DNA from 3 places in the Dryocola mayonis genome. Region 1 is predicted to be linked to each of the others. Evidence: predicted binding sites of a transcription regulator. Region 1 holds the regulator's gene; each other region holds the start of a gene.
What was found. Region 1 encodes Fur, which represses iron uptake genes when iron is present. Its sites were predicted from a motif close to ATAATAATGAGAACNACTATCAA; they were not measured.
Positions count from the first base shown of each region.

Region 2: a site for Fur is predicted at 1,824-1,846, ahead of sodA (superoxide dismutase [Mn]). Genes of this name have one in related genera too.
Region 3: a site for Fur is predicted at 5,372-5,394, ahead of ftnA (non-heme ferritin). Genes of this name have one in related genera too.

Region 1 is NZ_CP150452.1:1,272,424-1,283,129, forward strand. It holds gene chiP (chitoporin ChiP) at 33-1,430, shown strand; gene fur (ferric iron uptake transcriptional regulator) at 1,550-2,002, opposite strand; gene fldA (flavodoxin FldA) at 2,298-2,828, opposite strand; gene ybfE (LexA regulated protein) at 3,009-3,290, opposite strand; gene ybfF (esterase) at 3,426-4,202, opposite strand; gene seqA (replication initiation negative regulator SeqA) at 4,388-4,942, shown strand; gene pgm (phosphoglucomutase (alpha-D-glucose-1,6-bisphosphate-dependent)) at 4,965-6,605, shown strand; gene WLO32_RS06130 (YbfA family protein) at 6,931-7,137, shown strand; gene WLO32_RS06135 (YbgA family protein) at 7,237-8,193, shown strand; gene phrB (deoxyribodipyrimidine photo-lyase) at 8,207-9,643, shown strand; gene WLO32_RS06145 (type 2 GTP cyclohydrolase I) at 9,633-10,376, shown strand; gene pxpB (5-oxoprolinase subunit PxpB) at 10,397-10,706, shown strand, end outside.
Region 2 is NZ_CP150452.1:75,874-86,579, forward strand. It holds gene rhaR (HTH-type transcriptional activator RhaR) at 1-321, shown strand, start outside; partial or broken gene rhaT (L-rhamnose/proton symporter RhaT) at 314-1,349, opposite strand; partial or broken gene WLO32_RS00395 (arabinose isomerase) at 1,538-1,693, opposite strand; gene sodA (superoxide dismutase [Mn]) at 1,926-2,546, shown strand; partial or broken gene yiiM (6-hydroxyaminopurine reductase) at 2,620-3,295, shown strand; gene WLO32_RS00410 (winged helix-turn-helix transcriptional regulator) at 3,350-3,796, opposite strand; gene WLO32_RS00415 (MFS transporter) at 3,906-5,099, shown strand; gene cspE (transcription antiterminator/RNA stability regulator CspE) at 5,166-5,378, opposite strand; partial or broken gene WLO32_RS00425 (DUF3053 domain-containing protein) at 5,628-6,339, opposite strand; gene WLO32_RS00430 (HTH-type transcriptional regulator) at 6,805-7,095, shown strand; gene uspF (universal stress protein UspF) at 7,297-7,731, shown strand; gene glyS (glycine--tRNA ligase subunit beta) at 7,782-9,851, opposite strand; gene glyQ (glycine--tRNA ligase subunit alpha) at 9,861-10,706, opposite strand, start outside.
Region 3 is NZ_CP150452.1:2,593,092-2,603,797, reverse strand. It holds gene uvrY (UvrY/SirA/GacA family response regulator transcription factor) at 443-1,102, shown strand; gene uvrC (excinuclease ABC subunit UvrC) at 1,095-2,927, shown strand; gene pgsA (CDP-diacylglycerol--glycerol-3-phosphate 3-phosphatidyltransferase) at 2,985-3,533, shown strand; tRNA gene WLO32_RS12595 (tRNA-Gly) at 3,690-3,765, shown strand; tRNA gene WLO32_RS12590 (tRNA-Cys) at 3,816-3,889, shown strand; tRNA gene WLO32_RS12585 (tRNA-Leu) at 3,902-3,987, shown strand; gene WLO32_RS12580 (UPF0149 family protein) at 4,146-4,721, shown strand; gene ftnA (non-heme ferritin) at 4,783-5,280, opposite strand; gene yecR (YecR family lipoprotein) at 5,431-5,775, opposite strand; gene WLO32_RS12565 (RpiB/LacA/LacB family sugar-phosphate isomerase) at 6,147-6,785, shown strand; gene WLO32_RS12560 (MFS transporter) at 6,845-8,263, opposite strand; gene azuC (stress response protein AzuC) at 8,478-8,561, shown strand; gene WLO32_RS12550 (DUF2766 family protein) at 8,717-8,968, shown strand; gene WLO32_RS12545 (anaerobic C4-dicarboxylate transporter) at 9,014-10,357, opposite strand; gene WLO32_RS12540 (non-heme ferritin-like protein) at 10,591-10,706, opposite strand, start outside.

The DNA of each region.
Region 1 (10,706 bases):
GTGATTATTTATACGTCAAAGAGGATTTCAATATGCGTACGTTTAAGGGCAAACGTAGCGCGCTGGCGCTTGCAATTGCAGGCGTCACGGCGCTTTCAGGTATGGTTACCGTTCCGCAGGCGGCGGCCGCGGGATTTATCGATGATTCAACCCTCACCGGCGGTATTTATTACTGGCAGCGTGAGCGTGACCGTAAAGACGTTAATACCAGTAAATACGAAACCAACCTTTCCCATTCGACCTGGAACGCCAACCTGGATTTCCAGTCCGGCTATGTGGCCGATATGTTTGGTCTGGATATTGCGGCCTTTACCGCGATTGAAATGGCGGAAAATGGCGACAGCGGGCACCCGAACGAAATCGCATTCTCATCAAAAAATAAAGCCTATGACGAAGACTATTCCGGCGACAAGAGCGGAATCAGCCTTTATAAGGCGGCGGCGAAATTTAAATACGGGCCGGTTTGGGCGCGGGCGGGCTACATTCAGCCAACCGGCCAGACTTTGCTGGCTCCGCACTGGAGCTTTATGCCGGGCACCTATCAGGGCGCTGAAGCCGGCGCCAGTTTCGATTACGGCGATGCGGGCGCGCTGAGCTTCTCCTATATGTGGACGAACGAATATAAAGCGCCATGGCATCTGGAGATGGACAAGTTCTATCAGAACGACAGGCACACCAAAGTCGACTACCTGCATTCAATCGGCGCAAAGTATGACTTCAAAAACGATCTGGTGCTTGAGGCGGCCTTCGGTCAGGCAGAAGGGTACATTGACCAGTACTTTACCAAAGCAAGCTACAAATTTGATATCGCTGGCAGCCCGCTGACCACCAGCTACCAGTTCTACGGGACCAGGGACAAAGTCTCAGACGGCGGCATTAACGATATTTACGACGGCACAGCCTGGCTGCAGGCGCTAACCCTCGGTTACAAAATTGGTCAGGTCGACCTGCGTCTGGAAGGAACCATGGTGAAGGCCGAAGGGCAGCAGGGGTTCTTCCTGCAGCGTATGACCCCAACCTATGCCTCCTCAAACGGGCGTCTTGATGTATGGTGGGATAACCGCTCCGACTTTAACGCCAACGGCGAAAAAGCGCTGTTCGCGGGCGCGATGTATGACCTGAGCAACTGGGATCTGGCCGGCTGGGCGGTGGGCGCATCTTACGTTTACGCCTGGGATGCAAAACCCAGCTCCACGCCAACGACCGATGGCTACTACGACGCCGATCGCCGTCTGAAGGAATCCTCTTACAGCCTCGATGCGTCATATACCGTTCAGGATGGCCGAGCGAAAGGCACGCTGTTTAAGCTGCACTTTACCCAGTATGACAACCATTCCGATATCCCAAGCTGGGGCGGCGGCTACGGCAACATCTTCCAGGATGAGCGCGACGTGAAGTTCCTCGTTATCGCACCTTTCACTATCTTCTGATGGGCAGCCGGGCGCAAAAGCGCCCGGCTTGTTAAGTTTCTCTGGCCCATAAAAAAACCGGTGAGTTTCCTCACCGGTTTTTTGTCTCTGCTTTCCCGAAGGGAAAGCAAGAGTGCGGATTACTTCTCGCTGATTTCGTGGGCGTTTTCGTCGGTACGGCAGTCGCCTTCGGCGCAGTGGCCATACAGGTAAAGACTGTGGTTAGTCAGCCGAATCCCGTGGCGGGTCGCGATTTCACGCTGGCGGGCTTCGATTGAATCATCGCTGAATTCAATGACTTTGCCGCAGTCCAGGCAAATCAGGTGGTCGTGATGATGCTGCTGAGTCAGTTCAAAAACCGACTTGCCGCCTTCGAAATTATGGCGGGTAACGATACCCGCGTCGTCAAACTGGTTCAGCACGCGGTAAACCGTGGCCAGACCAATCTCTTCACCCATATCAATCAGACGTTTGTATAAGTCTTCCGCACTGACGTGATGGTTAACCGGTCCCTGCAACACTTCAAGGATTTTTAATCGCGGAAGCGTGACTTTCAGGCCGGCCTTCTTTAATGCGGTGTTGTTGTCAGTCATGCGGAAATTGTCCTGTTGCTTAACGTTATGCTCGGACTCGTTGAGCGTTAAGTGAATGCGTTTCATTATATACCCTTCTTTTGAGGGTATAGTACAGCCACGTCTAAATAGAAACTGTAAGTTAAAGCATAACAGCTAAAAAATCGTGGCTGAGTCACCCTTTGCTGGCGGTGCAGCAAACGCGACCTGTGGGGTATTGTACAGGGATAGACAAAAAAGTTACAAAAATGTAGCGATTATTTTCATTGGTAATGCCTATCAATACGGCGCAAACCTTGGCCTGCGCCGTTACGCATCAGGCGTTGAGGATATCGGCCAGGTTGAGCTCTTCCGCAACCTGCCTGGTCCATTTCTCCACGCGCTCGGCGGTCAGCTCCGGCTGACGGTCTTCATCAATGGCCAGGCCTACAAAGTGGTCGTCGTCAGCCAGACCCTTCGACGCTTCGAAGTGGTAGCCCGCCGTCGGCCAGTGGCCTACGATTGCCGCGCCGCGTGGTTCAATGATGTCGCGAATGGTGCCCAGCGCGTCGCAGAAATATTCCGCGTAATCTTCCTGATCGCCACAGCCGAACAGCGCAACCAGCTTGCCGTTGAAATCCACTTCTTCAAGAGTCGGGAAGAAGTCATCCCAGTCGCACTGCGCTTCGCCATAGTACCAGGTAGGGATGCCCAGCAGCAGAATGTCGAACCCTTCGAGATCTTCCTTGCTGCTTTTTGCAATGTCACGCACTTCAGCAACATCTTTACCGAGCTGTTTTTGAATCATTTTTGCGATATTTTCGGTATTACCGGTATCGCTGCCGAAAAAAATGCCTACGATTGCCATGAGTTAAATAACCTCTTGAAACTTAATGGTATGGTGGCGGAGAATTGCCCACAGATGGGGCAATGATAGCAGAACAGGTCAGGGTGCGGAAACAGCTATCACAGCGCTGTGCACAGTCTGCAACATGATGGCGCTTTAAGCGCCGTTTTTTATTTGATGACGGGGCGAAATAGCGAACGGCTAGCTCAGATGCTGCTTTAGCTGGGCTAATAACATCTCTTCAATCAGCTCGCTGCGGCTGATGTTTCTGGCTTCAGCAAGTTGGTTAAGGGCATCCACCGCTTCGTTGTTGAGTTTCAGCTCAACGCGCTTCAGGCCGCGTACTTTATCGCGTTTGAGCTGGTTACGTTTGTTGATGCGCAGCTGCTCATCTCGCGTTAGCGGATTGGTTTTTGGCCGCCCCGGGCGACGCTCGTCCGCGAACAGATCTATTGTAGTACGGTCCGTTTGTTCTTTTGCCATGATTAGAGTACTGACAGGAAATTCGGGATGCTGCGAGCAGAATGCTCCGGCGCATTTAAGCGCGCCATCATACATCAGGGAGTCCGGCGCGCCAACGCGTTAGCCGCATCTTGCGGCCGGTCGGTCTGTTTTTAATCAGTTTTTGGCGCAATCATCGATAAAACGGTGAACGGCGCGTAAAACCGCTTCCGGTTTCTCGGCGTGAACCCAGTGTCCTGCGCCGGCAACAACGTGCGCCCGCGCCTGCGGGAACTGGGCCAGCAGCGCGTCCCGGTGCGTTTCATCTACATAAGGCGAAGCGCCGCCGCGGATAAATAAGGCGGGACCGTCCCAGGCGGGAACAGGCTGCCAGCCGACGATATGCTCATACTGCTGCCACAGCGCCGGCACGTTGAACTTCCATTCGCCTTCGGCAAAGGATTTCAGCAGAAACTGAATCACGCCTTCTTCCTTTATATGCTCGCGCATTAACGCGGCGGCCTGCTGGCGGCTTTTCGCACCGGCGCGGCTCACGGCGTTAATAGCGGCAAAAATTTCATCGTGGCGCCGCACCTGGTAGTCAACCGGCGCGATATCAATCAGCACCAGCTTATCAATGCGCTCAGGGGCGATAGCGGTTAAAGCCATAGCCACTTTACCGCCCATGGAATGGCCGATAATTATCGCCTGCTCAAAACCGTATTCGTCCAGGGTTTCCAGCACGTCGCGCGCCATCGCAGGATAATTCATCTCATCGCTGCGGGGAGACTGGCCGTGGTTACGCAGATCGATTTGCAGCAGCGTATGATCCTGCCCCAGATCCCGGGCGAGCACGCCGAGGTTGTCAAGGCTGCCAAACAGGCCGTGAATGAGAACGATAGGGGAATTGCTAGTCGATTGTTGCGCAGTTTGCAGGCGAGCGTTTAATTTCATGGCAAAGTTCTTTTTTTTGATTCGTAGGGTTAGGGTATCATGAAGCTATTCCTGCCGCAGTGCCGCAAACATTCAGTTTAATCTGGCTTTATCAGGCGGCACCTGTTTGGCGCTACCCGCTGTTGGGATTTGCTCCTATAATCCCAACGACTTGTATTCAGAATAAGATATCGCACTGGATGAAGATGAAAACGATTGAAGTTGATGACGAGCTGTATCGCTATATTGCCAGCCACACGCAACACATTGGCGAGAGCGCGTCCGATATTTTACGGCGTATGTTGAAATTTACCGCCGGTCAGACTCCCGCAGCGACCACTTCCCCGACGGCGAACTCCGCACCCTCTGCGGCAACACCTGCTTCCGAAGAGAAACCCGTGAATCGGGCGCGCGATCGCGTGCGCGCCGTGCGTGAGTTGCTACTCTCTGATGAGTATGCGGAGCAAAAGAAAGCCGTTAATCGTTTCATGATGGTGCTTTCAACGCTCTATCAGCTGGATGCAAAAACCTTTGGCGAAGCCACCGAGTCTTTGCACGGCCGTACCCGCGTCTACTTTGCCGGCAACGAGCAAACGCTGCTGGCTAATGGCAATCAGACCAAGCCAAAACACGTTCCGGGTACGCCATACTGGGTTATCACCAATACTAATACGGGCCGCAAATGCAGCATGATTGAACACATCATGCAATCAATGCAGTTCCCGGCGGAATTGATTGAGAAGGTTTGCGGCACTATTTAATCTGCGTCAAAAGGAAGGGCCAATGGCTAACCACAACCGTGCAGGTCAACCTGCGCAACAGAGCGATTTGATTAACGTAGCCCAGCTAACGGCCCAGTACTACGTGCTGAAACCAGAAGCGGGCAATAGCGAACACGCGGTGAAGTTCGGCACCTCCGGCCACCGCGGCAGTGCGGCTCGTCATAGCTTTAACGAACCACATATTCTGGCGATTGCTCAGGCGATTGCTGAAGATCGTGCTAAAAACGGCATCACCGGCCCGTGCTATGTCGGTAAAGACACTCACGCCCTGTCTGAGCCTGCGTTTATCTCCGTGCTGGAAGTCCTGGCGGCCAACGGTGTGGATGTCATTGTCCAGCAGGCGAATGGCTACACGCCAACGCCTGCGGTTTCTAACGCGATTCTGGTGCACAACAAAAAGGGCGGCGTGCAGGCGGACGGCATTGTTATCACGCCTTCCCATAACCCGCCTGAAGACGGCGGAATCAAATACAATCCGCCTAACGGTGGCCCGGCTGATACTAACGTCACTAAGGTTATCGAAGAGCGCGCAAACGCGCTGCTGGCCGGCGGTCTGAAAGAGGTGAAGCGTCTGTCTCTTGACGAGGCCTGGGCCTGCGGCCGCGTGAAAGAGCAGGACCTGGTGCAGCCGTTTATCGAAGGGCTGGTGGATATCATCGATATGGCCGCCATTCAGAAAGCGGGCCTGAAGCTGGGCGTTGATCCGCTCGGCGGCTCCGGCATCGAATACTGGCAGCGTATCGCGAAGCACTACAATCTGGATCTGACCATCGTCAACGACCATGTCGATCAGACTTTCCGCTTTATGCACCTCGATAAAGACGGCGCAATCCGCATGGACTGCTCCTCCGAGTGCGCAATGGCGGGGCTGCTGGCGCTGCGCGACAAATTCGATCTGGCCTTTGCCAACGACCCGGACTACGACCGTCACGGCATCGTTACCCCGGCCGGCCTGATGAACCCTAACCACTATCTGGCCGTCGCCATTAATTATCTGTTCCAGCATCGTCCGCAGTGGGGCAAAGATGTGGCGGTAGGTAAAACGCTGGTCTCGTCCGCAATGATTGACCGCGTGGTCAACGACCTGGGCCGTAAGCTGGTGGAAGTGCCGGTTGGCTTTAAATGGTTCGTCGACGGCCTGTTTGACGGCAGCTTCGGCTTCGGCGGCGAAGAGAGCGCCGGCGCCTCCTTCCTGCGCTTCGACGGCACGCCGTGGTCAACCGACAAAGACGGTATCATCATGTGCCTGCTGGCGGCGGAAATTACCGCAGTTACCGGTAAGAACCCGCAGCAGCACTATGACGAGCTGGCAGCACGCTTCGGCGCGCCTAGCTATAACCGTCTGCAGGCCCCGGCAACCTCTGCGCAAAAAGCGGCGCTTTCGAAGCTGTCCCCGGAAATGGTCAGCGCGGATACCCTGGCGGGCGACCCAATCACCGCGCGCTTAACGGCGGCGCCGGGCAACGGCGCTTCTATCGGCGGCCTGAAGGTGATGACCGAAAACGGCTGGTTCGCGGCTCGCCCGTCCGGTACGGAAGATGCGTACAAAATCTATTGTGAAAGTTTCCTGGGCGCCGAACACCGCCAGCAAATTGAGAAAGAAGCGGTAGAGATCGTCAGCGAAGTGCTGAAGAACGCATAGTAAAAAAGAAATCAAAAAAAGGCGCCGCAAGGCGCCTTTTTTACGCCTGTCGTCCGCTTACAGCATAAAACGGCAGACCTTCTTTTTTCCAGCCGCACAGAGGGGCCGGCATAAAAATAAAAACCCATCAATTAACTAATGATTAGTATTTATTTAACTGTTTTGTAACTTACTTACGCGGTGAATTGTAAATTTCCCCGCAACCGGGGCATTTTAGTGGTCGGATGAGTAGTAAACTTTCAGCCAATGCGATACTATTTTAGCCAGATGACAAGTTCTGAATTCCCGGCATTTGTTGCCGGTCACAAAAATAAGGGAGAAGCCTATGTCTTTATACAAAGAATATCCTGCGCATCAGGTTATCCTGCGTCGCACCCTCGCGGTAATCGTCGGCGTACTGGCGCTGCCGGTGATGCTGTTCTGGAAAGACCGCGCACGTTTTTACAGCTATCTGCACCGGGTCTGGTCGAAGACCAGCGAGCAGCCGGTCTGGATGGCCCAGGCGGAAGCCGCCTCCGGCGATTTCTACTGAAGCCCGAACTGAATGAAAGCTAAAAGGCTACCCGAAGGGGTAGCCTTTTTTGTTATGGCGGCTTGCTACACTTAGTATTCAACATAAAGGAACAAGCCCATGAGCGACAATATTCCAATCGGTATCAGCGCCTGTTTACTCGGCGAGAACGTCCGTTTTGACGGCGGCCACAAGCGGCTTGCATTTGCGGTTAACGAGCTGGCGCCCTGGGTGCGTTTCGAGCCGGTCTGTCCGGAAATGGCGATTGGCTTGCCTGCGCCGCGCCCGGCGTTGCGTTTAGTTAAAACGGATGACGGCGAAACTGCGCTACGTTTCAGCAACCACGCCGAAGGGGATTTAACCCAGGCGATGCGGCAGTTTTCGGCCAGGCGAATCGCCGGGCTGGAGCATCTTTGCGGCTATATCGTTTGCGCCAAATCGCCGAGCTGCGGCCTGGAAAGAGTGCGGGTGTATGAGCCCGAAGGAAACAATAACCGTAAAAGCGGAACCGGGATTTTCACCGCTGAGCTAAAGCGCCAGATGCCCTGGCTGCCCGTGGAAGAAGACGGACGTTTACAGGACCCCGCCATTCGCGAGAATTTCGTCGAGCGGATTTACACGCTGTTTGAACTCAATAACCTGCGCAAAACAGGGCTGACCAGAGGCGGGCTTATCGGTTTTCACAGCCGCTATAAGCTGCTTTTGCTGGCCCATTCCCAGCCGCAGTATCGCGAGCTGGGCCGCTTTGTTGCGGGTATTGAGAGCTGGAGCTCGCTGGATGAGTTCTTTGTCGAATACCGGCGGCGCTTAATGACCCTGCTTGAACATCAGGCCACGCGCCGCAATCATACGAATGTGCTGATGCACGTTCAGGGCTATTTCCGCCGCCAGCTGAGCGCCCGACAGCGCCAGGAGCTGTCGGGGTTGATTGACCGCTATCGGCAGGGCACCCAGCCGCTGCTGGCGCCTCTCACCCTGTTGAAACATTACATGGCGGAATATCCTGACCAGTATCTGGCGCAGCAGCGCTATTTTGAACCCTATCCGGAAGCTTTGCGTTTGCGCTACGGCAATTAATTCAGGGAGTTGTATGACCACTCATCTGGTCTGGTTTCGCAACGATTTACGCGTTTGCGATAACCTGGCGCTCGCGGCGGCCTGCCGCGATCCCAGGGCTAAAGTCACGGGAATTTTTATCGCCACGCCCGAACAGTGGCGACAGCACAATATGGCGCCCCGACAGGCTGAATTTCTCTGGCAGCACCTGCGCCTGCTGCAAACTTCTCTGGCCGAAAGAGGAATCGAGCTTTGCATCAAGCAGGCGAAGGATTTCGCGGCCTCCATCGAGTGCCTGAAAGCGTTCTGCGCCAGCCGAAACGTCGATGCGCTGTTTTATAACTATCAGTACGAACTCAATGAGCGCGAGCGCGACGCGGCGGTGGAAAAAAACCTGGGGCGCGACGTGATATGTCAGGGCTTCGATGACAGCGTGCTTTTGCCGCCGGGCAGCGTGACTACCGGCAATCACGAGATGTACAAGGTCTTCACGCCGTTCAGCAAGGCATTTATCAAACGGCTGCAGGAGGGGCTGCCGGAATGTGTTTCGGCTCCGGGAGCTCGTGGCGAGCCGCTTGTAATGACTCAAGCCGCGCCTTTTGATTATCCACGCGATGAAGTCGATACCGCCTTGTTCCCGTTCGGCGAGCGCGCGGCCATCGCAAAGCTGCGGGAGTTCTGCCTGACGCCTGCGGCTGACTACCCTGAGCGACGAGATTTTCCGGCGGTTGATGGCACCAGCCGCCTGTCGCCATATTTGGCGCTCGGGGTGATTTCCCCCCGCCAGTGCTTACATCGTTTGCTCAAAGAGCATCCCCGGGCTCTGGAAGGCGGGGCGGGTTCGACATGGCTAAACGAACTGGTCTGGCGTGAATTCTATCGTCATCTGCTGGTGGCTTATCCAAAGCTGTGCCGCTATCAGCCCTTTATTCCCTGGACCGACAGCGTGCGCTGGCAGCAGGATGAAAAGCTGCTCACGGCCTGGCAGCAGGGGCAAACCGGCTACCCGATTGTGGATGCGGCGATGCGCCAGCTTAATGCGACGGGCTGGATGCACAACCGCCTGCGCATGGTCGTCGCCAGCTTTCTGGTAAAGGATTTGCTCATCGACTGGCGGGCGGGGGAGCGCTACTTTATGACGCGGTTGATCGATGGCGATCTTGCGGCAAATAATGGCGGCTGGCAGTGGGCGGCGTCCACCGGCACCGATGCTGCGCCTTACTTCCGCATTTTCAATCCCGCCACGCAGGGGGAACGATTTGATGCCGCAGGCGAATTTATTCGCCGCTGGGTGCCCGAACTGCAGGCCGTGCCGGGCAAACATATTCATGCGCCATGGGTTTGGGCGGATAAACAGCCGCAGACGCTGGACTATCCGCGCCCGATTGTCGACCATAAGCAGGCACGCATTGCCACACTTGCCGCCTATGAGGCGGCGCGAAAACCGGAAGATAAACAAGATGAAAAATAGCGAACTGGAACGCCTGATCAACGAAAAGCTCAACAGCGCGGCGATAAGCGACTATGCGCCAAACGGCCTGCAGGTTGAGGGACGCGAAGAGATCCGTAAAATTATTACCGGCGTAACGGCAAGCCAGGCGCTGCTGGACGAGGCGGTACGCCAGGGCGCCGATGCGGTGATCGTCCATCATGGCTATTTCTGGAAAGGCGAGCCGCCGGTTATTCGCGGCATGAAGCGTAACCGGCTGAAAACGCTGCTGGCGAACGATATCAATCTTTACGGCTGGCATTTGCCGCTGGACGCGCATCCGCAGCTGGGCAATAACGCGCAGCTGGGCTCGCTGCTGGGCATCGAAACTAAAGGTGAAATCGAGCCGCTGGTGCCCTGGGGCGAGTTTTCCACGCCGCTTTCTGGCGTGGAGCTTGCTTCATGGATTGAAATGCGGCTTGGGCGCACGCCGCTGTGGTGCGGCGATACCGGGCCTGACCAGGTTCGGCGCATCGCCTGGTGCACCGGCGGCGGGCAAAGCTTTATTGACAGCGCCGCGCGTTTTGGCGTGGACGCCTTTATTACGGGCGAGGTTTCCGAGCAAACCATTCATTCGGCGCGTGAACAAGGCCTGCATTTTTATGCCGCAGGGCACCATGCCACCGAACGCGGGGGCATCCAGGCGCTGAGCGACTGGCTCAACAGCGAAACGGATTTGGACGTGACCTTTATCGATATTCCTAACCCGGCATAACGCGGTATTCAGGAGGAAAAGTGCAAAGAGCGCGGTGTTATTTATTGGGTGAAAGCGCGGTGGTTCTGGAGCTCGAACCGCCGATATCCCTTGAAAGCCAGCAGCGTATCTGGGGACTGACCCGTCGGCTGGAGGAGGCGGATGCTGTCCGGGAGGTGATTCCGGGCATGAATAACATCACGGTGGTGCTGCGCGAGCCGGGCAGCCTGGCGCTGGACGGCATTGAAAGGATCCAGCGCTGGTGGGAAGAGAGCGAAGCGATAATTCCTGAACCGCATCGCGTTGAGATCCCGGTAATTTACGGAGGCGATGCGGGGCCGGATCTGGGCG
Region 2 (10,706 bases), 1.2 Mb from region 1:
CTCGATTTGCTGCTGGCCGCGCTGGGCAAAAGTCTTGATGCGCCTTTTGATTTGCAGAAGTTCTGCGAGCAGCATCAGGTGGCGGAGCGCCATTTGCGGCAGCTTTTCCGCCAGCAAACCGGCATGTCGATTGGTCAGTATCTGCGGCAGCTACGCATCTGCCAGGCGCAGGACTTGCTGCGCCACAGCGAGATGCTGATTGGGGATATCGCCACGCGCTGCGGCTTTGAGGACAGCAACTACTTCTCCGTGGTCTTTACGAAAGAGACAGGTTTGACGCCACGAATGTGGCGCCAGCGTTATACGGTTGGGGTCAGTTAGCCATTCCCAGGCCAACGATATTGGCGGCGAGAATGATCACCACGCAGCCGACGCTCAGCACGCCAACCGGACGGCGGCCCGCGGCCTTCCACTCCTTCATGATAAGCCCTACCAGCCCGCCGCACAGCACGTAGAAGCTCATGTGCAGCATCCAGCTCATATAGTCATACTGCGCCGGGATTTTGGCGTGGCCCCAGGCGTAGAAGAAGAACTGCAGATACCACATCAGCCCGGCCAGCGCGGAGAACAGCACGTTGGTGATGATTAAGGGTTTTGCCAGCGAGAAGTCGGCTTTTACCGACAGGTTTTTGACTTTTGCCAGACGAATGAAGCAGAACCCGAGGTTGATCGCCGCGCCGCCGCCCATGATGATCACGTAGCTTGGCAGGGCGACATAAAGCGGGTCGACGCCCAGCGCGGCGGCGGCTTCATGCATAGGTTTCGCGGCATCCATCGCAAAGGACATGCCGGCGGAGAAAATCCCGCACATCACCGCCAGCGTCAGGCCTTTTTTCAGGTTGAACTCTTCGGCCTTGATGCCCATCTGGCGCTCTTTCAGCTGGCCTGCGCGGGTCACAATGGCGACGCCGACGAGGGCGACTAGCACGCCCAGCAGCGTCATGCGTCCGCCCGGCGTGCCGATCAACACGTCGAACCTGCCGGCGATGATGGGCGTCATCAGCGTGCCGACAATCAGCGTGATGCCGATGGCGATGCCGATGCCCATCGACATGCCGAGATAGCGCATGGTCAGGCCGTAGTTGATATTGCCGATGCCCCACATCGCACCGAACAGGAAGACCGGCAGCAGGGTGGATACGCTAAAAGAGCCGTAATAGGCCCCAGAAGTCAGGCAGCAGAATTGAGCTGACCGTCCAGGGCAAAATAATCCATGAAACAAAACCGCCTGTCGCCCACATGGTTTCCCAGGACCAGCGCCGCACTTTCTTGAAGGGGGCGTAAAAGCACGCCGCGCTTGCCGCGCCGACGAGGTGCCAAAGTATCCCCATGGTTATTGCGTTACTCATCTTCCATCCCTCTGTTTTTATTAATAGCGCAGGGGTGACCGCCGGATACCCCAATTCCGTTGAGTCTAAAGAGTGAGCGGACGGCGAACCTTCAGCATGCTGCCGCAAGGGCGCGAAATTTGGCAAAAATCATTGGGTAGGATTGACGGGTGTCACAGTTCTTTATTTCGCCTCCGCCGGAGCGGCGGCGGGTGCGCCGGACCATCGTATCCCCACCGCACGTTTTTGATTTCATACTCGGCGACGGGGATGCCCCGGTGGGTCAGCAGGGTATTGCCGAGGAGGACCGAAGTGACAATATTCTCACAGGCGTTGCCGCTGCGCCCTTCGTAGTAATAGGCCAGCTGTTTTCGATAAGCTTGTCCAGCACGCAGCCATTTTTGAATCGCGTGGCAAAAATCAGTTTATCAGCCTGACAACGTTCACATTTTCGCCATCATGACGAAAAGTTATAACCTTATAGAAACTACGGCATTGATAAACATTTTCAATATCATTTAATTAACTATAATGAACCAACTGATTACGCGGCGTTAACGGCTATCGCGCCGCCCGACAATAATGGAGATGAAGAATATGAGTTATACACTGCCATCCCTGCCTTACGCTTACGACGCCCTGGAACCACACTTCGACAAGCAAACGATGGAAATCCATCACACCAAACACCACCAGACCTACGTCAACAACGCTAACGCGGCGCTGGAATCTCTGCCAGAACTCGCCAGCCTGCCGGTTGAAGAGCTGATCGCTAAACTGGATCAGGTTCCGGCCGACAAGAAAACCGTTCTGCGTAACAACGCGGGCGGCCACGCTAACCACAGCTTCTTCTGGAAGGGCCTGAAAACCGGCACCACCCTGCAGGGCGACCTGAAAGCCGCCATCGAGCGCGATTTCGGCAGCGTTGAGAAATTCAAAGAAGAATTTGAAAAAGCGGCCGCCACCCGTTTCGGTTCCGGCTGGGCGTGGCTTGTGCTAAAAGACGACAAGCTGGCCGTGGTGTCTACCGCAAACCAGGACAGCCCGCTGATGGGCGAAGCGGTTGCCGGCGTTTCCGGCTTCCCGATTGTGGGACTGGACGTGTGGGAACACGCTTACTACCTGAAGTATCAGAACAAACGTCCTGACTACATCAAAGCGTTCTGGGAAGTTGTGAACTGGGACGAAGCAGCCGCGCGTTTCGCTGCTAAAAAATAAGTTGCATTGCAACTGACGAGAGGCGAGCCTGATGGCTCGCTTTTTTTATGTCTGTTGCATACAGGGAGAGCAGATGCGTCATCCGCTACAGGTTTATATCGGCAAGATTCGTGCTTACGAAGGCAGCAGGCCCAAGCGCTATCGCCAAATATCAGGTCGACGGCGAGCTGCGGCTTACCGAATCGGGCCTGGAAGGCGACCAGCAGGCCGAAAAAATCATTCATGGCGGGCCCGATCGCGCGCTATGCCATTACCCTCGTGAACATTATCTCCACTGGGCGCGGGAGTTTCCCGAGCAGGCCGAGCTGTTTACCGCCCCGGCTTTTGGGGAGAACCTGTCGAGCGAAGGCCTGACGGAAAAAAACGTCTGCATTGGCGATATCTTCCGCTGGGGCGATGCGCTGATTCAGGTCACGCAGCCGCGCTCGCCCTGTTTTAAGCTTAACTACCATTTCGGCATCAGCGACATGGCGTCCCTGATGCAAAAGTCGGGCTACTGCGGCTGGCTGTACAGGGTGGTGCTGGCGGGAAACGTCTCTACGGAATCGCCGCTGGAGCTGGTTTCCCGCCTCAGCGACGTGAGCGTGGCTGAGGCGATAGCCATCGCATGGCATATGCCCTTTGACGATGAGCAGTACCATCGCCTGCTGTCGGCGGCCGGGCTTTCGACAAGCTGGACGCGAACCATGCAAAAGCGGCGCCTGTCCGGGAAGATCGAGAATAATTCGCGGCGGCTGGTCGGGAAATAACAGACTTATCAGATCCCGAAACGAGTAATTAGCGTGGAGCTGCCGCGTATTAACCTACGGAAGTTTTCTCACCACGGTAGAGGCGGGTAACAGTACTGAACCATCTTTAGCCCGTGGCGTCATTCGCGGAATCGGCTTGCCCGTGTTCCTGTCGAGCAATACTGAATGGCGCTCGTCACGCTCGAACAGATACTGTTCACCCCATTGTCGCAGCGCCACCACTACGGGAAACAGGCTTTCTCCCCTGGCCGTTAAAACATACTCCTGATAGGCGGTGCCATCCGAGGCCGCCCGCATTTCAAGAACACCGGCATCAAGCAGCTTGCGCAACCGATCGGAAAGGATATTGCGGGCTACGCCCAGGCTACGCTGAAAATCGCTGAAGCGACGCATGCCGTCGAAGGCATCGCGCACAATGAGAAGCGACCAGCGATCGCCGATCAGATCGACGGAGCGCGCAACGGGACAGGGTTCATCTTTCATGGATTTGCGGGGCGGCATGGCGTCTCCTGGCGGGCTGACAGCGGCTGGATTCTGGTTGCATTTTAAAACTGCATGGCCTAGCATTCAACTGGTTTCATTTTGAAACCAGAACGGGTGGTAACGGATCATGACAGCTTCTTCCATTTCGCCGACGTTGCCGCGCGGCCTCGTATGGCTGTTTGCCACAGCCAGCGGGCTGAGCGTGGCGAATGTTTATTACGTGCAGCCCCTGCTGGATACCCTGGCGCGGGACTTTCACATCGGCCATGCCGCCATTGGCAGCGTGGTGACGGCCACCCAGGTCGGCTGTGCGCTGGCTTTGCTGCTGCTGGTGCCGCTGGGCGACCGGGTGAATCGCCGTCGACTGATGGCGGCGCAGCTGCTGGCGCTCGTGGCCGCGCTGGCGGCAGTCAGTATGGCTCAGTCCGCGACTGCCTTGCTGGCAGGCATGCTTGCCGTGGGCCTGCTGGGCACGGCGATGACGCAGGGGCTGATCGCTTATGCGGCCAGCGCCGCCATGCCCCATGAGCAAGGGCGCGTTGTGGGTGCTGCTCAGGGAGGCGTGTTCATCGGTCTGTTGCTGGCGCGGGTTTTCGCCGGTTCCGTCAGCGATCTGCTGGGCTGGCGCGGCGTTTACTTCTGTGCCGCCGTCCTGATGACGGCTATCGCGTTGCCGCTGTGGCGGCGGCTGCCGGTATTGCCCGTAGCGCCAGGGGCGGTGAGTTACCCGCGTTTGATTGCCACGATGTGGACGCTGCTGCGTCAGGAAAAGGTGCTGCAGGTGCGCGGTGTTCTGGCGATGCTGATGTTTGCAGCCTTCAATATCTTCTGGAGCGCCCTGGTGCTGCCCTTGAGCGCACCGCCCTATGCCTTTTCGCACACCGTTATCGGTGCCTTCGGTCTGGTCGGCGTAGTCGGCACACTGGCTGCTGCGCGTGCCGGGCAATGGGCCGATCGAGGATACGGCCAGCGCACCAGCGCGGCGGCGCTGGTAGTGCTGCTGCTGGCCTGGTGGCCGCTGTCGCTGATGGAATGGTCGCTTGGGGCGCTGGTGATCGGCATTCTGCTGCTCGATATGGGAGGTCAGGCGCTGCACGTCACTAACCAGAGCCTCATTTTCCGCGCACGTCCCGAAGCCCATAGCCGGCTGGTCGGCCTTTACATGCTGTTCTATGCGGCTGGAAGCGGGCTTGGGGCAATCGGCACGACTATCACCTATGCCCATGCCGGCTGGCAGGGAGTGTGCCTGCTGGGTGCGGGAGTCAGCCTGCTGGCGCTGCTGTTTTGGTGGATAACGCAAAGCGCGTGCCCGCTGCGGTAAACCGGGCCGGAAACGAAAAAACCCGCCAGAGGCGGGTTTTAGAATTTTTGCTTTATAAGCTAATGCTTACAGGCTGGTTACGTTACCAGCAGCTGGACCTTTAGCACCACTTTCGATGGTGAAAGATACTTTCTGGCCTTCGTCCAGGGACTTGTAGCCATCGTTCTGGATAGCGGAGAAGTGTACGAACACGTCTTTAGAGCCATCGTCAGGAGTGATGAAGCCGAAGCCTTTGTCAGAGTTGAACCACTTAACCAGACCAGTCATTTTAGCAGACATTGATATTACCTTTTATATAGAGTTTGCCTTTCGGCGCATTGGTATGCTTTACAGATTTTTGAAGCGATAAAGGAGAAACTCACTTTGAAAGGTATCTACGATAACTTCTGGAGGACTGCTTTGCTTGAAAGGTCTGTGCGTCAAACCGATAGAGGCATTAACGCATATTTAACCAGTCGATGACAAGAACTATTTCAGCCGTCTAAAGGGCCGGAGCCGTAACTCCCCGCCTTGCGGCGGGGTATCGCATCACTGCATGGCTTTTTGCGCGCTTGAATAAGCCTGCATAAACGCCTGATGTTGCGACGCCAGCGGGCCGATCAGCGCGTTGTACTGGCTGGGCCTGTTGGGAAGTCGGGAACTGGATGCCGCCTGCGGTAAAGCCAACCTGCGTACCCTGCTGCTGGATAAAATCACCCACCTGCACCAGCTGCTGGGTAAAGGTTTGCGCAGCCGGGATCAGCGGCTCCATCGCGTTTGCCGGCGCGGTAACCACTTTCTGGTAGACCCGATCGTAAACGGTTTTCAGATCGTCCGGCTGCTTCAGCGTGGCATGCGCGCTGTCCGCCTGCATTTTGGCGTTCTGCACCTGCTGACCCAGCACGTTCAGGGAGCCGTTCGCCTGGCGCAGCGCATCACGCTGATTCATATAGTCCTGCGGGACGCGAATGCTGTTCACGCTGTCCACTACCGGCTTCATGCCGTCATCCATCGCCTGGCTTACCTGCTGGGAGAAGCCGTACAGAATGGCGTAGTCAGAAACCAGCGGACCGAACTGTTTTTTCTGATCGGCAGTCAGCGTAGGCAGACGTTCGCCGCTACGCATGGCCGTGTTTTGCAGAAAATCGATAAACGCTTTGCGCTGATCGCCTTCTTTATCAAAACAGCCGCTCAGACTCACCACCATTAATAACGCCGCAAGCGACGCAAACCAGCGAGAGCAGGACTTACCTGTCGCCATCTTTTCTACTCCTTTCACCAAACAATGCCAAAGCGCATACGCGTACCCGATAATGTAGCTAATGATAGTCCAGGCCGCCCGCGCAAGATACCCTTTCACAACAATCTCTTTAAGCGAAATTTGCGCCAGTTTGCTTACTTTTTTATTCATTTCGCGCTCGGCCTGCTGACTAGGTTCGCCATCCATTCGATTGTCCCGCGCCGCTAACTTTTCCTCCTGAATCCACGGCGGCCATCTCTGCCGTCGGCGCAATAAATGCATAAGCATTTACAAATAAATACTTAGCAGCGCGTGCAGCCTGATTTTCAAGCGGTTACGGCGCTTACTTTCTCAGCAAAAATGCATAAAAAGCCCGCTGCGTAAAAATAGTTTCCTGATGAATCATCAGCACGCTTTTTTTCAGTCTACTCTTAAATGGCTTCTTAACCTTCACGAGGTCAATGTGTGATTTATGAGGAGTTCTCAATGGAATATAAAGACCCAATGGTTGAACTGCTCAGCAGCCTTGAGCAGATAGTTTTTAAAAATGAACCGCAAGCGTTAACCCTGAGACATAAACCCAGCGCGTTTTCTGAATTCGAGCAGCTACGTAAAAGTACGGGCTTGAAAATTGATGACTTTGCTCGCGCGATGGGAGTCAGCGTTTCGATGGTGCAGGAGTGGGAATCAAAACGACTCAAGCCCTCCAGCACCGAACTGAAGCTGATGCGCCTGATTCAGGCGAATCCCATGCTCAGTAAGCAACTGATGGAATAATTTTGTACTTTGTACCTGACTTGCCTTAATCAAAACCCCGCTCAGTGACGCGGGGTTTGTTGTTTTTAGGGCCTGTACAAAAAATAAACTTTGCAAGACGAAACGGTAATGTCCGGAAACCCGATCTGCGTCACTACCGGAAGCGTGAATTTTGACCATAACTAAAGAAGGGCTATTACCGGACAAGCAAAAGGAGGCTGTATGTCTAAGAAAATCCTGGTTCCTGTCGATATTTCTGAAATGGAGCTGACGCAGCAGGTTATTCCTCACGTTGAAGAGTATGCAAAACACGACGATGCCACCATCCACTTCCTGGCGGTTATTCCCGACTATACCTACTTTGCCTCTTACGGCCTGGGCTACTCTTCCATCGCGCCGGATATGAAAGAGAGAGAGGCCGCGGCCATGGAAAACCTGACCGATATCATCTCGAAATTCAGCCTGCCCGGCGACCGGGTTGCAAAGCACGTGATGAGCGGCACGCCGAAAGATCATATCCTTCAGCTGGCCGATGATATCGACGCCGACGTGATTATCCTCGCCTCCCATCGCCCCAGCATGTCCACCTATCTCCTCGGCTCCAACGCCGCGGCCGTGGTTCGTCATGCCAAATGCTCGGTGCTGGTGGTGCGTTAAGGCATAAAAAAACCCCGCATTTATGCGGGGTTTGTTGCTGACGAACTGGCTTATTGCAGCAGGGAAATATCCGCAACCTTCAGGAACAGCTCGCGCAGTTTGGACAGCAGCGTCAGGCGGTTGATGCGCAGCGCTTCGTCTTCTGCGTTCACCATCACCTTGTCAAAGAACTCATCTACCGGCTCACGCAGGTTCGCCAGCTCTTCCAGCGCTTCCTGATAGCGGCCTTCGGCGAAGAACGGCTCCAGCTTATCGCGCAGCACAACCACATTGGTTGCCAGACGGATCTCTTCGGCTTCTTTCAGGACGGAGGCGTGAACCTGGTCGTTCAGCGTTTCGTCTGACTTCGCAAGGATGTTGGAAACTCGCTTGTTCGCCGCGGCAAGCGCCGCCGCCGCTTCCAGAGTACGGAAGTGGGAAACGGCCTTCATGCGCGCATCGAAGTCGGCCGGTTTGGTCGGACGGCGCGCCAGCACGGCCTGGATGGTATCCACGCCGTGGCCTTCTTCCTGATACCAGGCGCGGAAACGGCCCAGCATAAAGTCGATAACGTCATCCACCACCTTCTCGTTGGTCAGCTTGCTGCCGTAGAGGCGTACGGCTTCTTCGGTCAGGGTCTGCAGATCCAGCGGCAGGTTTTTCTCAACGATAATGCGCAGCACGCCGAGGGCCGCGCGACGCAGGGCGAACGGGTCCTTATCGCCTTTTGGATGCTGGCCGATGCCGAAGATGCCCGCGAGGGTGTCCATCTTATCGGCAATCGCCACCGCGCACGCCACCAGGTTAGACGGCAGCGCATCGCCCGCGAAGCGCGGCTGATACTGTTCGTTCAGCGCGACGGCCACGTCTTCGGCTTCGCCGTCATGACGCGCGTAGTGCATGCCCATCACGCCCTGGGTGTCGGTGAATTCGAACACCATGTTGGTCATCAGGTCGCATTTGGACAGCAGGCCCGCGCGGGTGGCGTGATTCACGTCGGCGCCAATCTGCCCCGCAATCCAGCCGGAAAGGGCTTCGATGCGGTTGGTTTTGTCGCGCAGCGTACCGAGCTGCTGTTGGAACAGCACGGTTTCCAGACGCGGCAGGTTATCTTCCAGACGCTTTTTACGGTCGGTATTAAAGAAGAACTCCGCATCCGCCAGGCGCGGACGAACGACCTTCTCGTTACCGGAGATAATCTGCAGCGGATCTTTCGATTCGATGTTCGCCACGAAGATGAAGTTTGGCAGCAGCTTGCCGTCGTTGGCGTACACCGGGAAATATTTCTGGTCGCCCTTCATGGTGTGAACCAGCGCTTCCGCAGGCACCGCGAGGAATTTCTCTTCGAATTTAGCCGTCAGCACCACCGGCCATTCCACCAGCGAGGTTACCTCTTCGAGCAGGCTTTCGCTCAGGTCTGCGTTGCCGCCGATTTTACGCGCCGCTTCTTCCGCGCCTTGTTTGATAGCCGCTTTACGCTGCTCGTAGTCGGCGATAACTTTGCCGCGCTCCAGCAGAATTTGCGGATACTGGTCGGCGTTGTCGATGGTGAATTCCGGCTCGCCCATAAAGCGGTGGCCGCGAATCACGCGATCGGACTGAATGCCCAGAATGGTGGCCGGGATCACCTCGTCGCCCAGCAGCAGGGTAACCGTGTGCACAGGGCGCACGAAGTGGGTGTCGTTCGCGCCCCAGCGCATCAGTTTTGGAATCGGCAGTTTGCTCAGCGCCGTGGCGATCATCGCCGGCAGCAGCGCCTGTACGCTTTCGCCTTTAACGTGCGCGCGGTACATCAGCCATTCGCCTTTGTCGGTCGTCAGACGCTCCGCCTGATCGACGGTGATGCCGCAGCCGCGCGCCCAGCCTTCAGCGGCTTTGCTCGGTTTGCCTTCGGCATCGAACGCGGCGGAAATCGCCGGGCCGCGTTTTTCAACTTCGCGATCGGGCTGCGCTGCCGCAAGGCTGGCGATTTTCAGCGCCAGGCGGCGCGGCGCCGCAAACCATTTCACTTCGCCGTGGGCGACGTTCGCCGCGTCCAGCTCCGCCGTTACGTTCGCAGCAAAGGATTCCGCCAGGCTGCGCAGGGCTTTTGGTGGCAGCTCTTCAGTGCCGATCTCCACCAGAAAAGTTTTTTCAGACATGCCTGCCTCTTATTTATTCTTGTTGCACATCGGGAAGCCAAGCGCTTCACGAGAAGCATAATAGGCTTCGGCCACGGCTTTGGTCAGAGTACGAATACGCAGAATATAGCGCTGGCGTTCGGTCACCGAGATGGCCTTGCGCGCATCCAGCAGGTTGAAGCTGTGCGCCGCTTTCAGAATGCGTTCGTAAGCAGGCAGCGGCAGCGGGTTTTCCAGCGCCAGCAGGTGCTGCGCCTCTTTCTCATACTGCTCGAAGCAGGAGAACAGGAAATCCACATCGGCGTGTTCGAAGTTATAGGTCGATTGTTCCACTTCGTTCTGGTGGAACACGTCGCCGTAGGTGGTTTTACCCAGCGGGCCGTCGCTCCAGACCAGATCGTAAACGCTGTCCACGCCCTGGATATACATCGCAAGGCGCTCTAAACCGTAGGTGATTTCACCGGTAACAGGCTTACATTCGAGGCCGCCCACCTGCTGGAAGTAGGTGAACTGCGTCACTTCCATGCCGTTGAGCCACACTTCCCAACCCAGACCCCAGGCGCCCAGCGTCGGGTTTTCCCAGTTGTCTTCTACGAAGCGAATATCATGAATGGTCGGGTCCATACCCAGCTCTTTAAGAGACCCGAGATACAGCTCCTGAATGTTGTCCGGCGACGGCTTAATCACCACCTGGAACTGATAATAGTGCTGTAGGCGGTTCGGGTTCTCACCGTAACGGCCATCCGTAGGACGGCGGGAAGGCTGCACATACGCGGTGGCCATCGGTTCCGGCCCTAAAGCCCGCAGGCAGGTCATTGGGTGAGAGGTGCCGGCGCCGACTTCCATGTCCAGAGGTTGAACAATGGTGCAGCCCTG
Region 3 (10,706 bases), 1.3 Mb from region 1:
GTTTTGTAAGGCGGCGGAGTATAGCATAGTGGCTGACCATTTTATTAGTGGTTACGCCAGACTTCGGATTTTACGGCTACCCGCGCTTTCTTTTCTGCCGCCCCGGCTGTAAAGCAATAATAAGCGCACTGGCGGGCTTTAATGCACAAATGTTTATGATTCGTTTATTAAAGGTTAATAAATAGTGCGGCTTAGGCGGGGCCAGGACATTTTATGTCGAAGATTTATTGGCATTTTTTAACCGCCCGCTACTTTTTTGTTCCCCTTAGTAAACAGGCTATTCGCCAGGCGTTCTTTCCACTGAACACTGTAAAATTAAATTTCCGAAAATTGCGAGTAATGCCGATTTATCCATTCTTTGCATTTTAAAGTTCCCGGAAAACCCGTTAATATGAACGCCTGAGTTTTTAGCAGCGTTATCCCTTTTCTGGAGAGTTATCCTTTGATCAACGTTCTTCTTGTTGATGACCACGAACTGGTGCGCGCAGGGATACGACGCATTCTTGAAGATATCAAAGGGATCAAGATATCAGGTGAAGCAAACTGCGGTGAGGACGCCGTAAAGTGGTGTCGCGCTCACCCGGTCGATGTGGTTTTAATGGACATGAATATGCCCGGCATCGGCGGCCTTGAGGCCACGCGTAAAATCGTGCGCTACTCTTCAGACATCAAAGTCATTATGCTGACCATCCATACGGAAAATCCGCTGCCGGCAAAGGTTATGCAGGCGGGTGCTTCTGGTTACCTCAGCAAAGGTGCCGCTCCCCAGGATGTCGTTAACGCTATTCGTTCGGTCAATGCCGGACAGCGGTATATCGCTTCAGATATTGCCCAGCAGATGGCGCAAAGCCTGATAGAACCGGAAAAAACGGAAACGCCGTTCGCCAGTTTGTCTGAGCGCGAATTACAGATTATGCTGATGATAACTAAAGGTCAGAAGGTCAATGAGATCTCTGAGCAGCTTAATCTGAGCCCGAAAACGGTCAACAGCTACCGTTACCGCATGTTTAGTAAACTGAATATCAGTGGCGATGTTGAGCTGACGCACCTGGCAATTCGTCATGGGCTCTTCAACGCGGAGACGTTAATCAGTAGTGAGTGAAACCTTCGATTCCCGGGCCTTCCTTAAAACCGTTACCAGCAAACCTGGCGTCTACCGCATGTACGATGCCAGCAGCACGGTTATTTATGTCGGTAAAGCCAAAGATTTAAAAAAGCGTCTGGCGAGCTACTTCAGAAGCAATCTGTCGAGCCGAAAAACCGAGGCGCTGGTGGCGCTTATTCATCATATAGACGTCACCGTCACCCATACCGAAACCGAAGCGCTGCTGCTTGAACACAACTACATCAAGCTTTATCAGCCGCGCTACAACGTGCTGCTGCGCGATGATAAATCCTACCCGTTTATTTTTCTTAGCGGCGACACCCATCCGCGCCTTGCTCTGCACCGGGGAGCTAAACACGCCAAAGGCGAATACTTTGGCCCGTTCCCGAACGGCTATGCCGTCAGAGAGACCCTTGCGCTGCTGCAAAAAGTTTTCCCTATCCGCCAGTGCGAGAACAACGTTTATCGCAACCGCTCCCGTCCTTGCCTGCAGTACCAGATTGGGCGCTGCCTGGGGCCCTGTGTGGCCGGGCTGGTCAGCGAAGACGATTACGCCCGGCAGGTGGAGTATGTTCGTCTTTTCCTCGCCGGCAAAGACGACCAGGTACTGACGCAGCTTATCGAACGCATGGAGCAGGCGAGCAAAAACCTTGAGTTTGAAGCCGCGGCGCGTATCCGCGATCAGATTCAGGCCGTGCGGCGTATAACGGAGAAGCAGTTCGTTTCCAATAGCGGTGACGATCTGGACGTTATCGGCGTGGCGTTCGACAACGGCATGGCCTGCGTGCACGTGCTGTTTATCCGCCAGGGCAAAGTGCTCGGCAGCCGCAGCTACTTCCCGAAGGTGCCGGGCGGCACCGAGCTTGCGGAAGTGGTGGAAACCTTTGTCGGCCAGTTCTACCTGCAGGGCAGCCAGATGCGAACCCTGCCGGGAGAAATTCTGCTCGACTTCACGCTGCCGGATAAAACGCTGCTGGAAGACTCCCTTTCCGCAATGGCCGGGCGGCGCGTTAACGTGCAAACCAAACCGCGCGGCGATCGCGCGCGCTACCTGAAGCTTGCACGCACCAATGCCGCCACGGCGCTGGTCACGCGTCTTTCCCAGCAATCCACCATCCATCAGCGTCTCGCGGCGCTGGCGCAGGTGCTGAAGCTGCCGGAAATTAAACGCATGGAGTGTTTCGACATCAGCCACACCATGGGCGAACAGACGGTGGCTTCCTGCGTGGTGTTTGACGCCAACGGCCCGGTGCGCGCGGAATACCGCCGCTACAATATTTCCGGCATTACGCCCGGGGATGACTATGCGGCGATGAACCAGGTGCTGCGCCGTCGCTATGGCAAAGCCATTGAAGAAAGCAAAATCCCGGATGTTATTTTAATAGACGGTGGGAAAGGGCAGCTGGGCCAGGCCAGGACGGTGTTTGCCGAACTGGAGGTTCCCTGGGATAAACATCACCCGCTGCTGCTGGGGGTGGCCAAAGGCACGGATCGCAAGGCGGGCCTTGAGACGCTCTATTTTCAACCGGAAGGGGAAGGTTTTTCCCTGCCGCCGGACTCCCCGGCGCTGCATGTTATCCAGCATATCCGCGATGATTCGCACAATCACGCCATTAGCGGACACCGCAAAAAACGCGCCCGGGTGAAAAATACCAGCTCGCTGGAAACCATTGAAGGCATCGGGCCAAAACGTCGCCAGATGTTGTTGAAGTATATGGGCGGATTGCAACCGTTAATGAACGCATCCGTTGAGGAAATCGCAAAAGTGCCGGGTATCTCGCAGCAGTTGGCAGAAAAGATCTTCTACTCGTTGAAACATTGAGGCCGCTGTAGCAACATAGAGACAATTTCCACTTACGACAGACAGTTATCCGGCACTATGCAATTTAATATCCCAACGTTGCTTACTCTGTTTCGTGTCTTCCTTATCCCATTCTTTGTGCTGGCTTTTTATCTGCCGTTCATCTGGGCGCCATTCCTGTGCGCTTTTATCTTCTGGCTGGCAGCCATAACGGACTGGTTTGATGGTTTTCTCGCGCGCCGCTGGAACCAAAGCACCCGCTTCGGGGCCTTCCTCGATCCCGTCGCGGATAAGGTGATGGTGGTCGTGGCGCTGGTTCTGGTGGCCGAACATTATCACGCCTGGTGGGTGACCCTGCCGGCGGCTACCATGATTGCCCGTGAAATTATTATCTCTGCGCTACGTGAGTGGATGGCGGAAATCGGCAAGCGCAGCAGCGTTGCCGTGTCATGGATTGGCAAAACTAAAACCATGGCGCAGATGCTGGCGCTGATTGGCATGCTGTGGCGTCCGAACATGTGGATTGAGTACGCCGGCATCGGCCTGTTCTTTATCGCCGCGGTGTTAACTTTCTGGTCAATGTTCCAGTATCTGGCCGCCGCGCGCGGTGATTTGCTCGAACCGTGATCTAAGCGGCGCAAAATTCAGCAAACGAAACGAGGTGCAGGAAAATTTCATTGACTCACTGCGCCATCTAAGTAGAATGCAACGCATCGAACGGCGGCATGGCTTGTCGGAAGATAATAAAATCAAGTGATTAACCAACCTCACTTGTACAAATTTGCGGGAATAGCTCAGTTGGTAGAGCACGACCTTGCCAAGGTCGGGGTCGCGAGTTCGAGTCTCGTTTCCCGCTCCAGATTCAGGTAGCAGAAATAGCTGTTACGGCCTGCAAAGGCAAAAAGTTTTGGCGCGTTAGCAAAGCGGTTATGTAGCGGATTGCAAATCCGTCTAGTCCGGTTCGACTCCGGAACGCGCCTCCACTTTCTTCCCGAGCCCGGGTGGTGAAATCGGTAGACACAAGGGATTTAAAATCCCTCGGCTTATGGCTGTGCGGGTTCAAGTCCCGCCCCGGGCACCATGGGAAAATAAGAATAAAATCAATGATAAGCAGTGTCGTGTAAACCACCTTCGGGTGGTTTTTTATTGCCTGCGTAATGCCTTTCTCACCCTCTTACCTGCTATTCTCTAATATTCACCGACAGCGCGTGAACCCCATTCACTACAGGAGTCCGGCTTATGCACCAGGGACCATTAACCGAAGAAGAGATTGAATGGCTTGATGACGTGCTGCTAAAGCACGCCACCGAGCGCTCTATTATGGACGTCGCCGAAATGGACGGCATGCTGACGGCGATCCTTTCCGGGCCAAAAGAGCTGGGACCGGAGGCGACCTTTGCCGCGTTCTGGGGCGGCGAAGGGGATCAGCCGCTGTGGGAATCGCAGGACGAGCTGAAAAAGTTCGTTGAGCTTACCTTCAAGCACGTGAACGATATTGCGGAGCGCCTGAGCGGCTACCCGGAACAATACGAGCCGTTGTTCGGCACCAGCACCGTTGAAGAGCAGGAGTTCACCATTGTGGAAGAGTGGTGCTTTGGCTATATGCGCGGCGTTATGCTGTGGGAAGTCGATCCGCTGCCGGAAGAGCTGCGCGCTATGCTTAAGCCGATTGCCCTGCACGGGCTGGAAGAGAAGTTCGATGAGCTTGACAGCCTGTCGCACGAGGTGTTCATCGACAGCATTGAGGATATCAAACCTGCCGCGCTGAGCGTATTTGCATACTGGCACAACAGGCAGCACTCAGAATTACATTAATAGCTAAAACAGGCCGAAGCGCAAAACCGCTTCGGCCTGGCGTAATGCTTAGCGCGTCAAATCAGGCCTGGGTATCCAGCGTGGAAAGTTCTTTATCCACAAAGTAGAGGCCTTCACCGCTTTTACCGACCAGGCTAAGTTTATCCAGCACGGATTTAAACAGCTTCTCTTCTTCATGCTGCTCGGCAACGTACCACTGCAGGAAATTGAAGGTCGGATAATCCTGCGAGGTCATTGCCGCGTGGGCCAGTTCATTAATCTTGCCGGTAATTAACTGCTCGTGTTCATAAGTCGCCTGGAATAAAGCATCCAGCGATGGATATTCGCAAAACGGCGTCGGTACGGCGTTAATGCACGGCATATTTCCGGTGTCGGTCAGGTAGGCGAACAGGCGCTGCATGTGCTCCATCTCTTCCTGAGCGTGGCGACGCAGGAAGGCCGCGGCGCCTTCAAAGCTATGGTAGCTGCACCATGCGCTCATCTGCTGATAAAGCAAAGAGGAATACAGCTCCAGGTTCATTTGCTCGTTAAGTTTTTCGACCATTTCTGCTTTCAGCATCGTGCGCTCCATTAAATTAAAATCCGCTAACGGCGCTACTCTATTTTTTTAATTTCAATAATGCAAATAGATTGTTAATTAATTTGTTGTAATGAGAATGGTTGCTAATATTATTCTTTTTTATCATTAAATATAAATAGCGACAGAATATTACTGCACCACTATTTCATCGCGCAGATATTTTTCCATACCGACTCCGCGGCACTGATACTCAAGTGTGACCTTCTGATTTAAGCACCAGGCGCCGCTGCTCAGGGTGCAGGTTTTTATCGGCTCGCCGTAAGGGAAGGCGGCGATATATCCCCATTGCTGGCATTGATGGCTGGCGGTGGTCTGCGCGATATAAGTATCAACCTTCGCCGTCTGCAAAGGCGCGAGATCGAAGCCAAGACGTACTACGCCCGCGACTTCGCTGCCTTTTACCGGCTCCGGGGTTTTATTGAAGCTGCAGCCGCTCAAGACGAGGACCGCAATAAATAAAGAAGAACGATGCATAACGGAAAGCCTCAGCCGGCACTTTTTTGTATGTTAGCACATCTGCAATTCCGGGCGTTGCCCGCAGCACAAAGCTAAAAAATTTCATTTTAAATGGCGTGAAAATGAGTCTCTAAGGCAAATTTCTCCCGTAACAGCCGGGCGGTTTTACCAGAGGTTTTCAGCACACATCCTGTAGTCCCCGAGCGTTCCACGCCTGCGCGGCGGGTGGGAGAAATGTGAGCGCATCTTTAATTTTTAAAACAATTTTTCATTAAATTTGAAAGTATGTTTGTCTGATAGTATGGTTAGCCGATACGGGCGGTTCACGACGACAATTCATCACGGTCTTTCACAGCGAAATGTCCGTGACCTAATCAGGAGACGAAAGAATGAAAATTGCGCTGATGATGGAAAACAGTCAGGCTGGCAAAAACGCCATCATCCTTAAAGAGCTGCAGGCCGTGGCGGCTGAGAAAGAGTATCCGGTTTATAACGTCGGCATGAGCGATGAGCAGGATCATCATCTGACCTATATTCATCTGGGCATTATGGCGAGCATTCTGCTGAACGCTAAAGCGGTTGATTTCGTGGTCACGGGCTGCGGTACGGGCCAGGGCGCGCTGATGTCCCTGAACATCCATCCGGGCGTGGTGTGCGGCTACTGCATCGATCCTGCGGACGCGTTCCTGTTTGCGCAGATTAACAACGGCAACGCGCTGTCTTTGCCGTTCGCTAAAGGCTTCGGCTGGGGCGCCGAGCTGAATGTGCGTTTCATCTTCGAAAAAGCCTTTACCGGCCGCAAGGGCGAAGGCTATCCGGTTGAGCGCAAAGAGCCGCAGGTGCGTAACGCCGGTATCCTCAACCAGGTTAAGGCGGCGGTGGTGAAAGAGAACTATCTCGACACGCTGCGTGCTATCGATCCCGAACTGGTGAAAACGGCCGTGTCCGGCGAACGCTTCCAGCAGTGCTTCTTTGAAAACTGTCAGAATAAAGAGATCGAAGCCTTCGTGCGCGAAATCCTCGCCTGATTGAAAAAACGGTCGGTAACTACAGCTACCGGCCGTTTATCACCGACGCCTTTCCGACATCACTTCTTATTTGAAACCGCGCTGCCCGCCGTTCGCGGCAGGCGCAGCAGATCGAAAAGCCCCGCCAGGCAAATAAGCGTAATTAATACAAACGAGATTTTAATGCTGATGCCGGCAACGTCGGTCAGATGCAGCCACCCGCTGATTTTTTCTCCCAGCCTGATGCCGATTGCGCCAAGCGTAATGCCCAGCCCCACGGAAAGCTGCGTGGCGGTGCTAAACAGCGTATTAGCGTAGCTCATTTGCTGTGCGGGAATATCCGCAAAGGCGAGGGTGCTGATGCCGGTAAACTGCATCGAACGGAACAGCCCGCCAAGAAACAGGATCACGACGGTCGCCCAGGTCGCGGTGTGCGGCGTAAGAAAAGCGCAGGCAAGCAGGGCGATAACGTTCAGCAGGCCGTTGACGATGAGTAATTTTTTAAAACCAAGCGCGCGGATAAGCGGCGTGGTGCCGGGTTTCATCGTCAGGTTGCCGGCGAATACCGCAAGCACCAGCAGGCCCGAGTGAAACGCATCCATGCCAAATCCCACCTGAAACAGCAGCGGCAGCAAAAAGGGCACGGCGCTAATTGAGGTGCGAAAAAGCGAGCCGCCGTACATTGTGACGCCGAAAGTCTGCACCTTTAAAGCGTCCAGCCGAATCATTGGATGCGGCGCGCGTCTAAAATGCCACAGGGAAAACCACAGCGCAGCCGCTCCCGCCGTCAGCAGGACTGACGTGGCGACCGCGTCAATATTTGCCTCGCCGAGCTTTTCCAGCCCGTACACAAGACAAACCATGGCGACGGCGGTGCTGACAAAACCAATGCCGTCAAACGGACGGCGCTCGTCATCGTGCACGTCCGGTATCAGCCGCCAGGCCAGCGCCATAGCGGCAAGCCCGAGCGGAAGATTGATATAAAAGATCCAGCGCCATGAAGCATAGCTGGTGATAAATCCGCCCAGCGGCGGCCCGATAATCGGGGCGACCAGCGCAGGCCAGGTCAACGTCGCTATGGCGGTGATTAGCTGGTGTTTCGGCGTCGTTCTTAATACCGCCAGGCGACCTACCGGCACCATTAACGCGCCGCCAGCGCCCTGTAAAACACGCATTGCGACAAACTGTTCAAGACTGTTGGCAAGGCCGCACAGTACGGACGCGAGGGTGAAAACACCCAGCGCCAGGGTGAAGACTTTACGCGCGCCAAACCGGTCGGCGATCCAGCCGCTGGCGGGGATCAGCACCGCAAGCGTAAGCAGATAGGCGCTCATGCCGATGTTCAGATCCACCGCCTCCGCGCCGAAGGTTCGCGCCATCTGCGGCAGGGCGGTGGCGATCACCGTCCCGTCGAGAAACTCCATAAAAAACGCGCCGGCGACCAGCAACGCGGTAAGGGAAAGGCCGCGTTTTTGCACAAAAGATACCTTGTCAGACATGTTGTCGCTCGAATTTAAAATAATGTTTTAAAAATTTACCAGGACAGGTAATCAGTTAAATGATGGATTTGCAACGGGTTTTATATAAACGGGCGGAAAAATCCATACGCACATTGTGTGATATGTGTCACAAATCTATTGATTTATGTGATGGAAGTCATATTATAGGTCGCATAACGAGCAACGCCTGCACAAATAAAAACCGGAGTAGAAGATGAAACTGCGCAAAATCCTGAAAAGTATGTTTGAAAACTACTGCAAAACCTTCAAAGACGTACCGCCAGGCGCGATGTTCTAAGAAAGTTTGCTGATGAAAAAAACCTGCCGCGGCAGGTTTTTTTGTGTCCGCAATACTCCCCTTTTGGCGTCTCGCAGGAGGGGAGCGGAAAGGAGTGTTGCCTCGTGATTCACGCCGCATGTACTATGGCGCGCAATATGAAACAGGAGAACAAGATGTCTGAACAACTATCCGCCGACCAGGAGCTGGTTTCCGACGTGGTCGCCTGCCAGCTGGTGATCAAGCAAATTCTGGACGTGATTGACGTTATTGCCCCGGTTGAGGTGCGCGACAAAATGGCCAGCCAGCTAAAAACGATTGATTTCGCCACCCATCCTGCCGCAGCGGACCCGGTGACCCGCCGCGCGATTCAAAAGGCGATTGCGCTGATTGAGCTGAAGTTTACGCCGCAGAAGGATGCGCATTGATTCAGTAACGTTATGGCGGATAAGCGCAGGCGTCGTTATCCGCCATTAAAAGAACGTCATTACCAACAGGTAACTCGCCGCGCAGGCGCAGCTTACGCCGATTAAACCCGGCAGGATAAAGCTGTGGTTGATAATGAACCTGCCGATACGCGTGGTGCCCGAGCGGTCGAACCCGATACAGGCCAGATCGCTTGGGTAGGTCGGCAGCACAAAGTAGCCATAGGATGCGGGGAAGAAAGCGATAAGCATTTTAGGCTCCACGCCCAGCATCAGGCCCATCGGGGCGACCGCCGTCAGGGCCGCGGCCTGGCTGTTAACCAGTTTTGATACCAGGAACAGGACGATGGCATACGTCCACGGGTGGCTTTGCACCACGCCCTGCAAGGCTATTTTCAGCTCGTCGAGGTGCGCCTGGAAAAACGTATCGCTCATCCACGCTACGCCGAAGACGGAGAAAATCGCCACCATCCCGGCTTTAAATACCGCGCCGTTTGAAATGGCCGTCGCGTTTACCTTACACAGGATAAGCATTACCGCGCCGGCGATCAGCATCATCATCTGGATAACCAGATTCATTGACAGCGGCGCCATGGCGCCTTTCACCTCAAAGGCGGGTCGCAGCTGCGGCACCGCGCCCAGCAAGACCACCACCAGAATCCCGGCGAAGAAAATCCACGTTGACCAGTACGCCTGTTTCGGGAAGGTCTGGTTCATCAACGTTTCGCTGCTGCCATAAATATATTCGCGCTGTTTTGGATCGGCAATTTTTGCCTGAAACTCCGGGTCGTCAGCCAGATCTTTACCGCGACGCAGGCTCCAGAGCGCGGCAATCAGCACGCCAAAGAGCGATGCGGGAACGGAGACCGAGAGAATTTCAAGAATCCCCCACGCGCGTCCAATCCCATGGCCCGCGGCCAGAATAGAGACCAGTGAAACCACGGCAACGGACACGGGAGAGGCGGTAATCGCCATCTGCGAAGCGATAGAAGCCACGGCCATCGGGCGTTCGGGACGAATGCCTTTTTTCAGCGCGATATCGCTGATAATCGGGAACATGGTGTAGACCACGTGCCCGGTGCCGCACAGAAACGTGAGCGTCCACGTGGTGAAGGGGGCGAGCAGGGTGATGTGCTGAGGGTGTTTGCGCAGCAGGCGCTCGGCAAACTGCATCATCACGTTCAGGCCGCCCGCCGTTTGCAGCGTGGCGGCGCAGCCGATGACGGCAAGAATGGTAAGCATCACGTCAACCGGCGGCTTGCCCGGCTCGAGGCCAAAGATAAAGGTCAAAATAAACAGACCGATACCGCTGATTAACCCCAGCCCCATCCCGCCAAAGCGGGTACCAACCAGCAGACACAAAATGATGACGATGAATTCAATGGCTATCATGGTAATCCCTTAAAGTTTGCTCATGCCGCAAAGCATTGCAAATTGTAAGGTTACTCATTGAGACCCAGATCTGATTTGTTAAAACTTAATAAAAACAGTTGGATATAACATTTTGTTAACAATGCGCTAAGCGCCCCGGCGTCTGCTATGGTGCAAAAAAGCTTACCGCCGGGTTCAGATAAAGAAAAAACCCGGCGCGGAGCCGGGTAAAGCACTACTCAGAAAGGGATTATTTAGTGCCGCTGATGGTTGACCAGGTTAGTCAGATACTGGTCGGTCTGCGCCATACACAGGCCTGCTTTGTCCGCGTTGCGCACTTCGTCAAGGAGTATATTGAGCAGCGCGCCGT